3 regions of the Psychrobacillus sp. NPDC093180 genome follow, and region 1 is predicted to be linked to each of the others. Evidence: predicted binding sites of a transcription regulator. Region 1 holds the regulator's gene; each other region holds the start of a gene.
What was found. Region 1 encodes CtsR, which represses protease genes until heat stress. Its sites were predicted from a motif close to ATGGTCAATAAAGGTCAAACA; they were not measured.
Positions count from the first base shown of each region.

Region 2: a site for CtsR is predicted at 1,384-1,404, ahead of clpP (ATP-dependent Clp endopeptidase proteolytic subunit ClpP). Genes of this name have one in related genera too.
Region 3: a site for CtsR is predicted at 1,845-1,865, ahead of ACIP9W_RS17230 (ATP-dependent Clp protease ATP-binding subunit). Genes of this name have one in related genera too.

Region 1 is NZ_JBIVOJ010000011.1:98,530-101,811, forward strand. It holds gene mcsB (protein-arginine kinase McsB) at 1-676, opposite strand, end outside; gene ACIP9W_RS16875 (UvrB/UvrC motif-containing protein) at 666-1,211, opposite strand; gene ACIP9W_RS16880 (CtsR family transcriptional regulator) at 1,233-1,700, opposite strand; gene rsgA (ribosome small subunit-dependent GTPase A) at 2,699-3,282, opposite strand, start outside.
Region 2 is NZ_JBIVOJ010000006.1:195,930-199,211, forward strand. It holds gene ACIP9W_RS10990 (LemA family protein) at 1-87, opposite strand, end outside; gene ACIP9W_RS10995 (hypothetical protein) at 234-488, shown strand; gene ACIP9W_RS11000 (catalase) at 403-1,179, shown strand; tRNA gene ACIP9W_RS11005 (tRNA-Arg) at 1,250-1,321, opposite strand; gene clpP (ATP-dependent Clp endopeptidase proteolytic subunit ClpP) at 1,487-2,083, shown strand; gene ACIP9W_RS11015 (HPr family phosphocarrier protein) at 2,361-2,618, opposite strand; gene whiA (DNA-binding protein WhiA) at 2,638-3,282, opposite strand, start outside.
Region 3 is NZ_JBIVOJ010000012.1:22,138-25,419, forward strand. It holds gene ACIP9W_RS17230 (ATP-dependent Clp protease ATP-binding subunit) at 1-1,783, opposite strand, end outside; partial or broken gene ACIP9W_RS17235 (YqkE family protein) at 1,973-2,092, opposite strand; gene ACIP9W_RS17240 (hypothetical protein) at 2,228-2,614, shown strand; gene ACIP9W_RS17245 (hypothetical protein) at 2,602-2,919, shown strand; gene ACIP9W_RS17250 (YqkE family protein) at 2,997-3,248, opposite strand; gene ACIP9W_RS17255 (acetyl-CoA C-acetyltransferase) at 3,267-3,282, opposite strand, start outside.

The DNA.
Region 1 (3,282 bases):
TGGATACTTGGTATACATTCCCGAGCGCTTCACTGCCTTCCCCGTAAATACCCCTTACAACCATTCCTAATCTAGAGATAATTGTTACGATTCGGTTCATTTGTTTAGTTATCGTTAATGCTGGTAAATGCATCATAACGGATGCACGTAAACCAGTACCTGTATTAGTAGGACAGCTTGTTAAATAACCGAATTGCTCATCAAACGCATAAGATAGCTCTTTTTCTAAAACTCGATCAATCGTGTCTGCTTGCTTGTATGCTTCTTGAATTTGAAGACCTGGAAATAAGCATTGAATACGAATGTGGTCTTCCTCATTGACCATTACGCTAACAGCCTCATCATCAGATATAAGGGCTGAACCAGTCATCGGCGAATTTGCTAGCTTAGGACTGATTAAATGCTTTTCTACAAGGACTTGACGACTCAATTCAGACAAATCCTTTATTTGAATGGAGGAGAAGTTCATCTGTAGATCCTCATTCGCATCTAATAACGTAGCCGAAACGGATTGGTCAATTTTATGCGCTTCATCTTCTGTAAATGCAAGAGGAAATCGATATCCGTTTAAGTTTCTTGCTAGTCGAATTCTTGTACTCATGACAATATCGGAATGTTCTCCATCTCCTGCCATCCAACTAGAAATCGAGTTATCTAAAAAACGTTCAATCGACATGCGTTTCTTCACCTCCAGCGGCAAGTTTATCTTCTAGTTCCCTTACCTCATCCCTTAGCAAGGCGGCCTCTTCAAACTTTTCTGTTTCAATTGCTTCTTTCATTTGCAACCTTATTTCTTCAATTCGTTTTTTCACCGCTAATTTTTCGCCGAATGCACCAGGTGCTTTCCCGACATGTGTCACGTTTCCGTTATGTAAACGTTTAAATACGGTAGGTAATTGTTCTCGAAAACTGTTGTAACAAGAGGCGCAACCAAATTTCCCTTCATCTAAAAATCGTTGAATAGACCAACCACATGCTTCACATTCTAATGGAAGTTTTTTCTGCACTTGTTGCATTGGTTGTTGATCTGTATGATTGAACCAATTTGTTAATAATTGATGGAGAGATAATGGATCATGTTTATATTCCACATAAAACGGGTGGAGACTATTTGCACAGACCTCACAATAATGTCTTTCAAAGTGTTCACCGTTATGCACTTGCGTAACCGTTACTTTTGCAGGTCTTTGCTTACAATTTTCACAAATCACTTTTCAACACCCCGTTCATCTTCACTTTTTTTCATATTTTAAAGTAAGTAGCATTGCACATAGTATACGCGCTCTTAGCTCATCTCTTGCTGGCAGTGGAATAGCAAGTGTCGTTCGATTAAGGGCAGCTAAGATAAGTTTTGCTTCTCGATTAGAAATAACTTCTTCATCGATCAATCGGAATACAATATCTTCTGTTACCGTCTCAGATGCCCCTTTTTCTAGTCCTTGTATTATATGCTCAATCAAATCAGCTTTCGTATGCGCCCGCACGCGGAGGATTCGAATATATCCACCGCCACCACGTTTACTTTCCACTAAGTATCCGCGATCTTGGGTAAATCGAGTATTTATCACATAATTTATCTGAGATGGAACACACTGAAATTTTTCAGCAATTTCACTTCTTTTTATTTCAATTTGTCCCTTACTCTCTTCTTCTATAATGGACTTCAAATACCCTTCAATAATGTCAGATATATTTTTCACCTTCTCACCTCTTCTCGCAAACTGACTTTGACTAACTTTGACTATATTATAACGAGAAAATTATAGTTGTGCAATTGATACGATTCTTCCATCAGTGTTCCCGAATTTCTGAATAAAAAAACATGCATTGTCTTTAAATATGTCTTGTTTTTTCGACAGCTCTTTGTCGTACAGTATAGGGAAACTGCGAAGTAGGGAGTGGAAGAAAGTGACCACTTGGATTTAGCACGGCGGCGCTTCGCTTTCCGCGGGCGAGCGCCGAGCCGCTTCGTCGCGAGTGACTACAGGAGTCTCGTCTGCCCCGCTTTCCCGCAGGAGTCTCGGGCAGCCGCACTAAATCCCTCCAATTATGTAGTGACAGAATACGTTTATCCAAAAAATGGCTAAGGGCAATCAAAATCTGTTGAAAGCAACCAGTTGTAGTCTGAGAGCAACCAAACGAATGTTAAGAGCAACTAGTTGCCGTCTTACAGCAACCAAATTACCCCTGAGAGCAACCAATTTTTCATAAAACAAGTTAACTTGGAGTGAGACACCGATAATAATGGCGCATTATTGGGGACTTAACAAAAAGCATCGATTTTGTCGGCTTTGTCGTGTTCAAGGGCTAGTTTATCGCAGTCACAGTGGATATTGTCGCACTCCACCATTTATTGGATTTACCCAGTTTAGAAACTGTTTAATAGTTGGTTTTAGCAAGCCGATAATGAATAAACAAGCAGTTATTATAGATTTTCGCTGCTGGCGTCGACTCCTGCCGGATGAGGGAGCAAAATGAGACATTCCAACGACGCCCTAAGCGGAGGGAATGGCTCATCGCTCACCCGGCGGAAAGCGTACGACTGCAGTGAAAATCTAGCGGACAACTTCATCAACTAACTACGTCGCAATATCCCTAAACAACCACCTAACAGCAATTTCATAACTCTTAAAAGATAAAAAAACTACTAATCAAATGAATTAGTAGTCGGGTAATTTTAATTTATTCGTTGCAAGATTTATTTTTTCTTTTTGTAATTACTTCTTTGGGTTTTCGTAATTTGTTTCCACTTATCTCGCTCTACTTTTCGAGCGGCCACATCATTTTTTCGTTCAATGTGGGCAAGTTCTCTCATTAATTTTACATAGCTTTTATATCGTTCTTCTTTAATGGTCCCAGTGTATATAGCTTCTTGTATTGCACAACCTGGTTCTTTTTCATGCTTGCAATCTCGGAAACGACATCCTTCTGCTAGTTCCTCAATGTCTTTGAAACTTGCACTTACGCCCTCACTTGTGTCCCAAAGTTGAAATTCTCGCATCCCTGGGGTATCGATTAGTAACCCTCCACCCGGTAATAGGGTTAGCTCTCTATGCGTCGTTGTATGCCGGCCTTTGCTATCGTCTTCCCGAATACCATTAACAGCCATTACTTCTTCACCAGACAATGCATTGATCAAGGAAGACTTCCCTACTCCGGAAGATCCTAGTAGTGCACCTGTTTTACCTGCCGACAAAAGGTTCGCCAAGCTATCGATTCCTTCTCCTGTTACACTACTGACCGCGAATATATCAACACCAAAAGCAACAGATTCTACTTCAC
Region 2 (3,282 bases), on a different contig from region 1:
AAAGCTGTTTTTACTTGAGAATAAAACCACTGCAATGATCGCTATAATCACGATAATGATGACAAGCGGTCCTAATAATTTTTTCATTCTATTCACCTCTAACTTAAGTTTAATATTCATTTACCTTTAAAAAGCTATTGCGAAACATACCTTAACTTGTTCATTTCTTTTGATTAATATAAAAAATTTAGGGTAAGGATGAATAGACCGATCAATAATCGGAGGTGATTCACATGAATAGTATTAACAATCCGAATGATTCCATGCCAAAAGATGTAATCGATACACTGGAAAAGATTCAAGGAAGGTTTCCGGGAGCACGTCGCGCACATGCGAAAGGGTTGTTTTTCGAGGCAACGTTTACACCTAATGGGAATGCCATAGCCTATACAACGGCTGCACATTTGCAAAAAGAAGCCGTATCCAACTGTCCGGTTTTCGAACAGTCCACCAAACCCGACAGCATCCGATTTTCTTTCACCTTTTAAAGGTATGTCTGTGCAATTTCATTTACCAGATGGAACTGCAAGTCATCTAATTAGCACCACCATACCTATTTTCATAACAAAAGATCCAAAAACCTTTATAGATATGTTGAAAATTTTAACGGCAACTAAAACCGGATTGGACAAAGTGGATTTAGGAATAGGTGTGCTGAATATTATAAAAAAGTACCCAGAGAGAAAAAATATCTTGCTTGCTCTGCAAGAACAATTTAAACAGCCACCCATAAGCTATGCGTTGCTCCACTATTACCCAATACACGCATTCTATTTTGTCAATCAAGATGGAAAACGCCAAGCGATAAAATATGAATGGCAGCCTGTACAAGAAAAAGAAGCTTGGCTGGAGAAACCAGCAGCAAAAATAACATCTCCCGATTATCTCGAGGAAGATCTTCACGAGAAATTTAAAAATGGACCAATCTCTTTTAACTTAGTCATTCGTTTAGGCACAGAGGATGATGCTACGGATGACCCAACAGTTGATTGGCCAGAAGACAGGCAACAAATAATAGTTGGTCAATTAACATTAAACAAAGCTCTGTTTCCGAATGAGCCCATTTTGTTTGATCCGACTATAGTGACAGAAGGAATCGAGCTCACTGCAGATCCTATTCTTCACTTTCGTCATGATGCCTATGCGGTCTCTTATGATCGCCGTAAGAAAAATGAATAGAAAAAAACACCTGAAGCATGGAAATCATACTTCAAGTGTTTCTGTATTGCATTTTATAAAATTGATAAAACGCCCCCGGAGGGAATCGAACCCCCATCTCAAGAACCGGAATCTTACGTCATATCCATTAAACTACGGAGGCAAGCGACTAATCTATTATACAAATGATTTATAAATATTTCAACTTAACTTTTTAATGCTTAATATTTGACCTTCCTTGACCTTAATGTGTATGATAAAGTTACAGCTGAGATATACTTTTCAGTAATCAAAATAGACAATACCACCTTTGAAGGAGGCAATCAGGATGAATTTAATTCCTACAGTAATCGAACAAACAAATCGTGGAGAACGTGCGTATGATATTTATTCACGATTATTAAAAGACCGAATTATTATGCTTGGAAGTGGCATTGATGACAATGTAGCTAACTCAATCGTTGCACAGCTTCTATTTCTAGAAGCAGAAGATCCAGATAAAGATATTTCTATCTACATTAACAGCCCAGGCGGTAGCATTACAGCTGGTATGGCAATCTACGATACAATGCAGTTCATCAAACCAGATGTACAAACAATTTGTATTGGTATGGCTGCTTCTATGGGAGCATTCCTTCTTACAGCTGGAACACCTGGAAAACGCTATGCGCTTCCAAATGCTGAAGTAATGATTCACCAACCACTTGGTGGAGCTCAAGGGCAAGCAACAGAAATCGAAATTGCTGCAAAACGTATTTTATTCTTACGCGATAAATTGAATAAAATTATTTCGGAGCGCACAGGTCAACCTATCGAAATAATTGCAAGAGACACAGATCGCGATAACTTCATGACTGCTGAACGTGCAAAAGAATATGGTTTAATCGACCACATCATCGAACGCAGCGAAATGAAAAAATCATAATGAAAATTGTACCCAAGGGAATTTTACTTTCCTTGGGTATTTTTTATTGGGTGAGACTTAAAGCCTCTTATGTGGAAAAGCATAATTTAAATACGCGCAACGTTGAAGTCCATTTGCGCAATGTTCCTCTTCGAACACGCAACGTTATTATCGCTACTCGCAACGTTATAGCACATACGCGCAACATTCCCCTTCAAATGCGCAACGTATTGGTAGCCAAGCCACAAAAAAAGCCATCCCCGAGTCCAACTTGACCGAATGGGACAGCCCTTTGTTTTTATTCTTCATTGGCGATAAATTTTGCTAATGTTTCTACCGCTTCATCCTCGTCTGAGCCTTCTGCGCTTAAGTTTACCGTTATTCCTTTGCTTATTGCTAAGCTCATGATTCCCATGATACTTTTAGCGTTTACTTTTTTCTCATCTTTTTCTAAGTATACATCTGCAATATAACGATTTGCCTCTTGTACAAATAACGCTGCTTGTCTTGCTTGTAATCCCGAGGGTAATTTCACTTCGACTTGTTTTTCTGTCATCAATATACGCTCCATTTCACTAAATTGTTTCGCCTCTACGAAGTGCATCTGCGATTTCATCTATTTTTCGTAATCGATGGTTAATACCGGATTTACTAACATTTCCAGTGGAAACCATTTCCCCTAATTCTTTTAATGTTACATCTTGATATTCAACACGTAAACGTGCAATTTCCCGAAGTTTGTCTGGTAATTGATCGAGACCGATCGAACTTTCTATATAACGGATATTCTCTACTTGGCGAATAGCTGCACTAATTGTCTTGTTTAGATTAGCCGTTTCACAGTTAACTAAACGATTTACGCTATTTCGCATATCTCTGATAATGCGGACATCCTCAAATTTCAATAAGGCACTGTGGGCTCCTGCGATGCTTAAGAAATCAGAAATTTTTTCTGCTTCCTTTAAATATGCAACGAAGCCTTTTTTCCGTTCAATCGTTTTCGCATTCAACTCAAATCCATTCATCAAATCTACTAGTGCGTCACTATGCGTTTTGTATAACGAATAAATTTCTAAATGATATGAAGACGTTTCCGGATTATTAACAGAACCTCCAGCTAAAAACGCACCTCTTAAATAAGCGCGCTTACAGCAATTCTTTTTCACTAACTCTTTTGAAATAGAATATTCAAATTGAAAATGGTCCTTCAATATTTGTAA
Region 3 (3,282 bases), on a different contig from region 1:
TTTCGAGCATGTTAACAGATTCATGTACTGCTTGATTGAACCCGACACTTACTTTTTTGTCGCCTGTTCCAGCGTTACTTGTCATAATGATGACTGTATCTTTGAAACTTACTGTTCGGCCTTGTGAATCCGTTAATCTACCATCTTCCATTATTTGCAGGAACATATTTTGCACATCTGGATGTGCCTTTTCTATTTCATCCAGCAGTAAAATGGAATATGGATTACGTCGAACATGTTCTGTCAGTTGACCTGCTTCCTCATGGCCTACATAACCTGGTGGGGAACCAATAATTTTAGACACCGAATGTTTCTCCATATATTCACTCATATCTAGACGAATCAACGTATCTCGCGAACCAAATAGTTCCTCTGCTAGCACTTTCGTAATCTCCGTTTTACCGACACCAGTAGGACCAACAAATAAGAATGAGCCAATTGGGCGATCTTTCGATTTAAGTCCTGCACGGCTACGACGGATAGCTTTGGCAATTTTGTTTACCGCATCTTCTTGGCCAATCACTTTTTTGCCAAGACTTTCTGCAATCCCCTTCATTTTTGCTTGCTCTGCTGCTTGTAGTTTCGTCACAGGAATTCCTGTTTTTTCTTCGACGATTAATTCGATATCTGCAACCGTCACTTCTACTTGAGGAGTATCTCCATTTTGTGTTGCTTGCTCTAACTGTTTACGCAATTGGATTTCCTCCATACGTAAATTTGCTGCTCTCTCGTAGTCTTCTTTTTCTGCAGCTTGTTCTTTTTGTTGTATTACTTCGTTAAGACGATTGTTGATTGAATCTGAATCCGCTATCGTATGGGTTAAGTTTAAGCGCGCCCCTACTTCGTCCATCAAGTCGATTGCTTTGTCTGGTAAAAATCGATCTTGAATATAACGTTGCGATAAAGTAACAAAAGCTTCTATCGCTTCATCCGAATAGCGTACTCCGTGGTAGTTCTCATAACGATCCTTAACACCATTTAATATATGAATCGCATCTTCAGTAGTCGGTTCCTTCACAATAATTGGTTGGAAGCGACGTTCAAGAGCAGCATCTTTTTCGATTTGACGATATTCTTTCAATGTAGTTGCACCGATTAGTTGCATTTCTCCGCGTGCTAAAGCTGGTTTCAAAATATTCCCGGCATCCATTTTTGAACCTTCCGCAGTACCTGCTCCTACTAATAAATGAATTTCATCTATGAAGAGAATTACGTCTTTGCGCGTTTGAAGCTCTTGGATCAATTGTTTCATGCGTTCTTCGAATTGCCCGCGAATACCAGTGTTTGTTACTAGGGATGCGACATCTAGCAAGTACACTTGTTTATTCATTAATTTTACTGGTACATCGCCTTCGTGGATTTTCACTGCAAGTCCCTCGGCGATCGCTGTTTTACCAACACCAGGCTCTCCGATTAAGACAGGATTATTTTTATTTCTTCGATTTAATGTCTCAATAACACGTTTTACTTCTTGTTCACGGCCGATGACTGGATCGATTCGGCCTTCCTTAGCATCGTTTGAAAGATTTTTACCAAGTTGGTCCAACAAACTATCGCCTTGATGATTATCTGCCTGTCTTGTTTTTGTTCGTGCCTGATGACCACCATTAGATTGGAAAAACTGCTGTGCATCACTACTAAATGACGGTATTTTCCCTGCAGTCAATTGCGATTGAATATCTTGAAAACAAGTATGACATAGGTGCATTTGCATTCCTTGATGATTAACTTGTACTTTTAAACTCATCGTTGCGTCGTTTTTTCCACAATGTTGACATTTCATATATATAATTCCTCCCAATAATCATTTGACTTTGACTATCTTTAACCTTTGACTTTAGTATACACTGACCTTTTTTGACTTTCAAATAATTTGCTTGGGTATATAAATTATCAAACATGAAATAATAACTATTAAAAAAACTGCCCAGAAATCTAATAAACAGATTTCTGGACAGTAATTGTACTTCTATTAAAACTTCGAACCACCATATCCATACTCATCCAGTAGTTCTTCAAACGTTTTATTTTTTTCTTTTTGCTTTTTTTCAAAAGCTAGCTGAGCTTGTCTTTCTTCTTCTACTACCCTCTCGATTGTGGGCGAAAAATCTAAATTTACAATGGCTAATTGGATATCTTCGCATTTAATTCAATCAAGAGAAAAAAATGGAACTGTCCTATGATATAATGCAAATAATAGAAAAGTTATGGTTAAGGAGGCTGCCATTTGGATTCCGACCTCAAAAAACTTATAATTCAAATCATTCTAGACTATAAAGAAAAAGGACCACAATGGAAACCCGGAAAAGACTTAATACATCTAAAAAAACGAATCACTAGGCGTGATATCCCCTTAGAATCCACACTAGAAGAATATAATAATTTAATTACTGATATAGTTACAAATATCCAAAGTAATGTCCACATTTATCACTTGGAACATTTTGCACAACGCTACATTATCTTTTCCGCAAATAATTGGATAATTATCATTGGGGAAGATAGAAGTATGGAAACAGCTATGACAACAAAATCATCCGATCGTTATTTATCAAAAGAAAAAGGATATAATTATATTGGTACAGTTAAGGAGGTTTTTTCATGGATCGAATGACATTAATAAATCTATATGGTCAAGGAGTCACTGATTGTGAAACAAGCCCTTTTGAAATGCTTGAAACATTCCATATTAGAAGCGAATTACATCAACTAACACTTACTAAAGAAGAAAAAAGAATGTTAGCTGCCTATGATTTAAAATTATTAAGCCATGCAGAACAAGTTTATGAACACACAAATAAAGCCTATGACTTTTCAATGTCTAAAGAGTCCATGGACGAATGGTGGTGGCATTTGGATTCCCTACTCAAAGGAGAAATTGTATTTAGTGCTACATCTCTTTATGATGATGTTATTTAAAATAATTAAATAAACACAACTCCAACAAAAAAAGTTTAGAAATCCACCTACTGGATTTCTAAACTTTTATAATTCGCCTAAAACTTCGAACCACCATATCCATACTCATCCAGTAGTTCTTCAAACGTTTTATTTTTTTCTTTTTGCTTTTTTTCAAAAGCGAGCTGAGCTTGTCTTTCTTCTTCTTTTGCTTGCTCTTCTGCTACTAGCTGTTTCTTTGTTTCTTTTAATTTATCTAGTACATCAGATGAAAGCTGATCGAATAGACCATTTCCCTCTTCTTTTTTTGCTGCTGGTTTTGCTTGTTGTTTTTGTTTTTTCTTTGCCATTTGGTTCACCTTCTTATATTAACGTTTAACGATT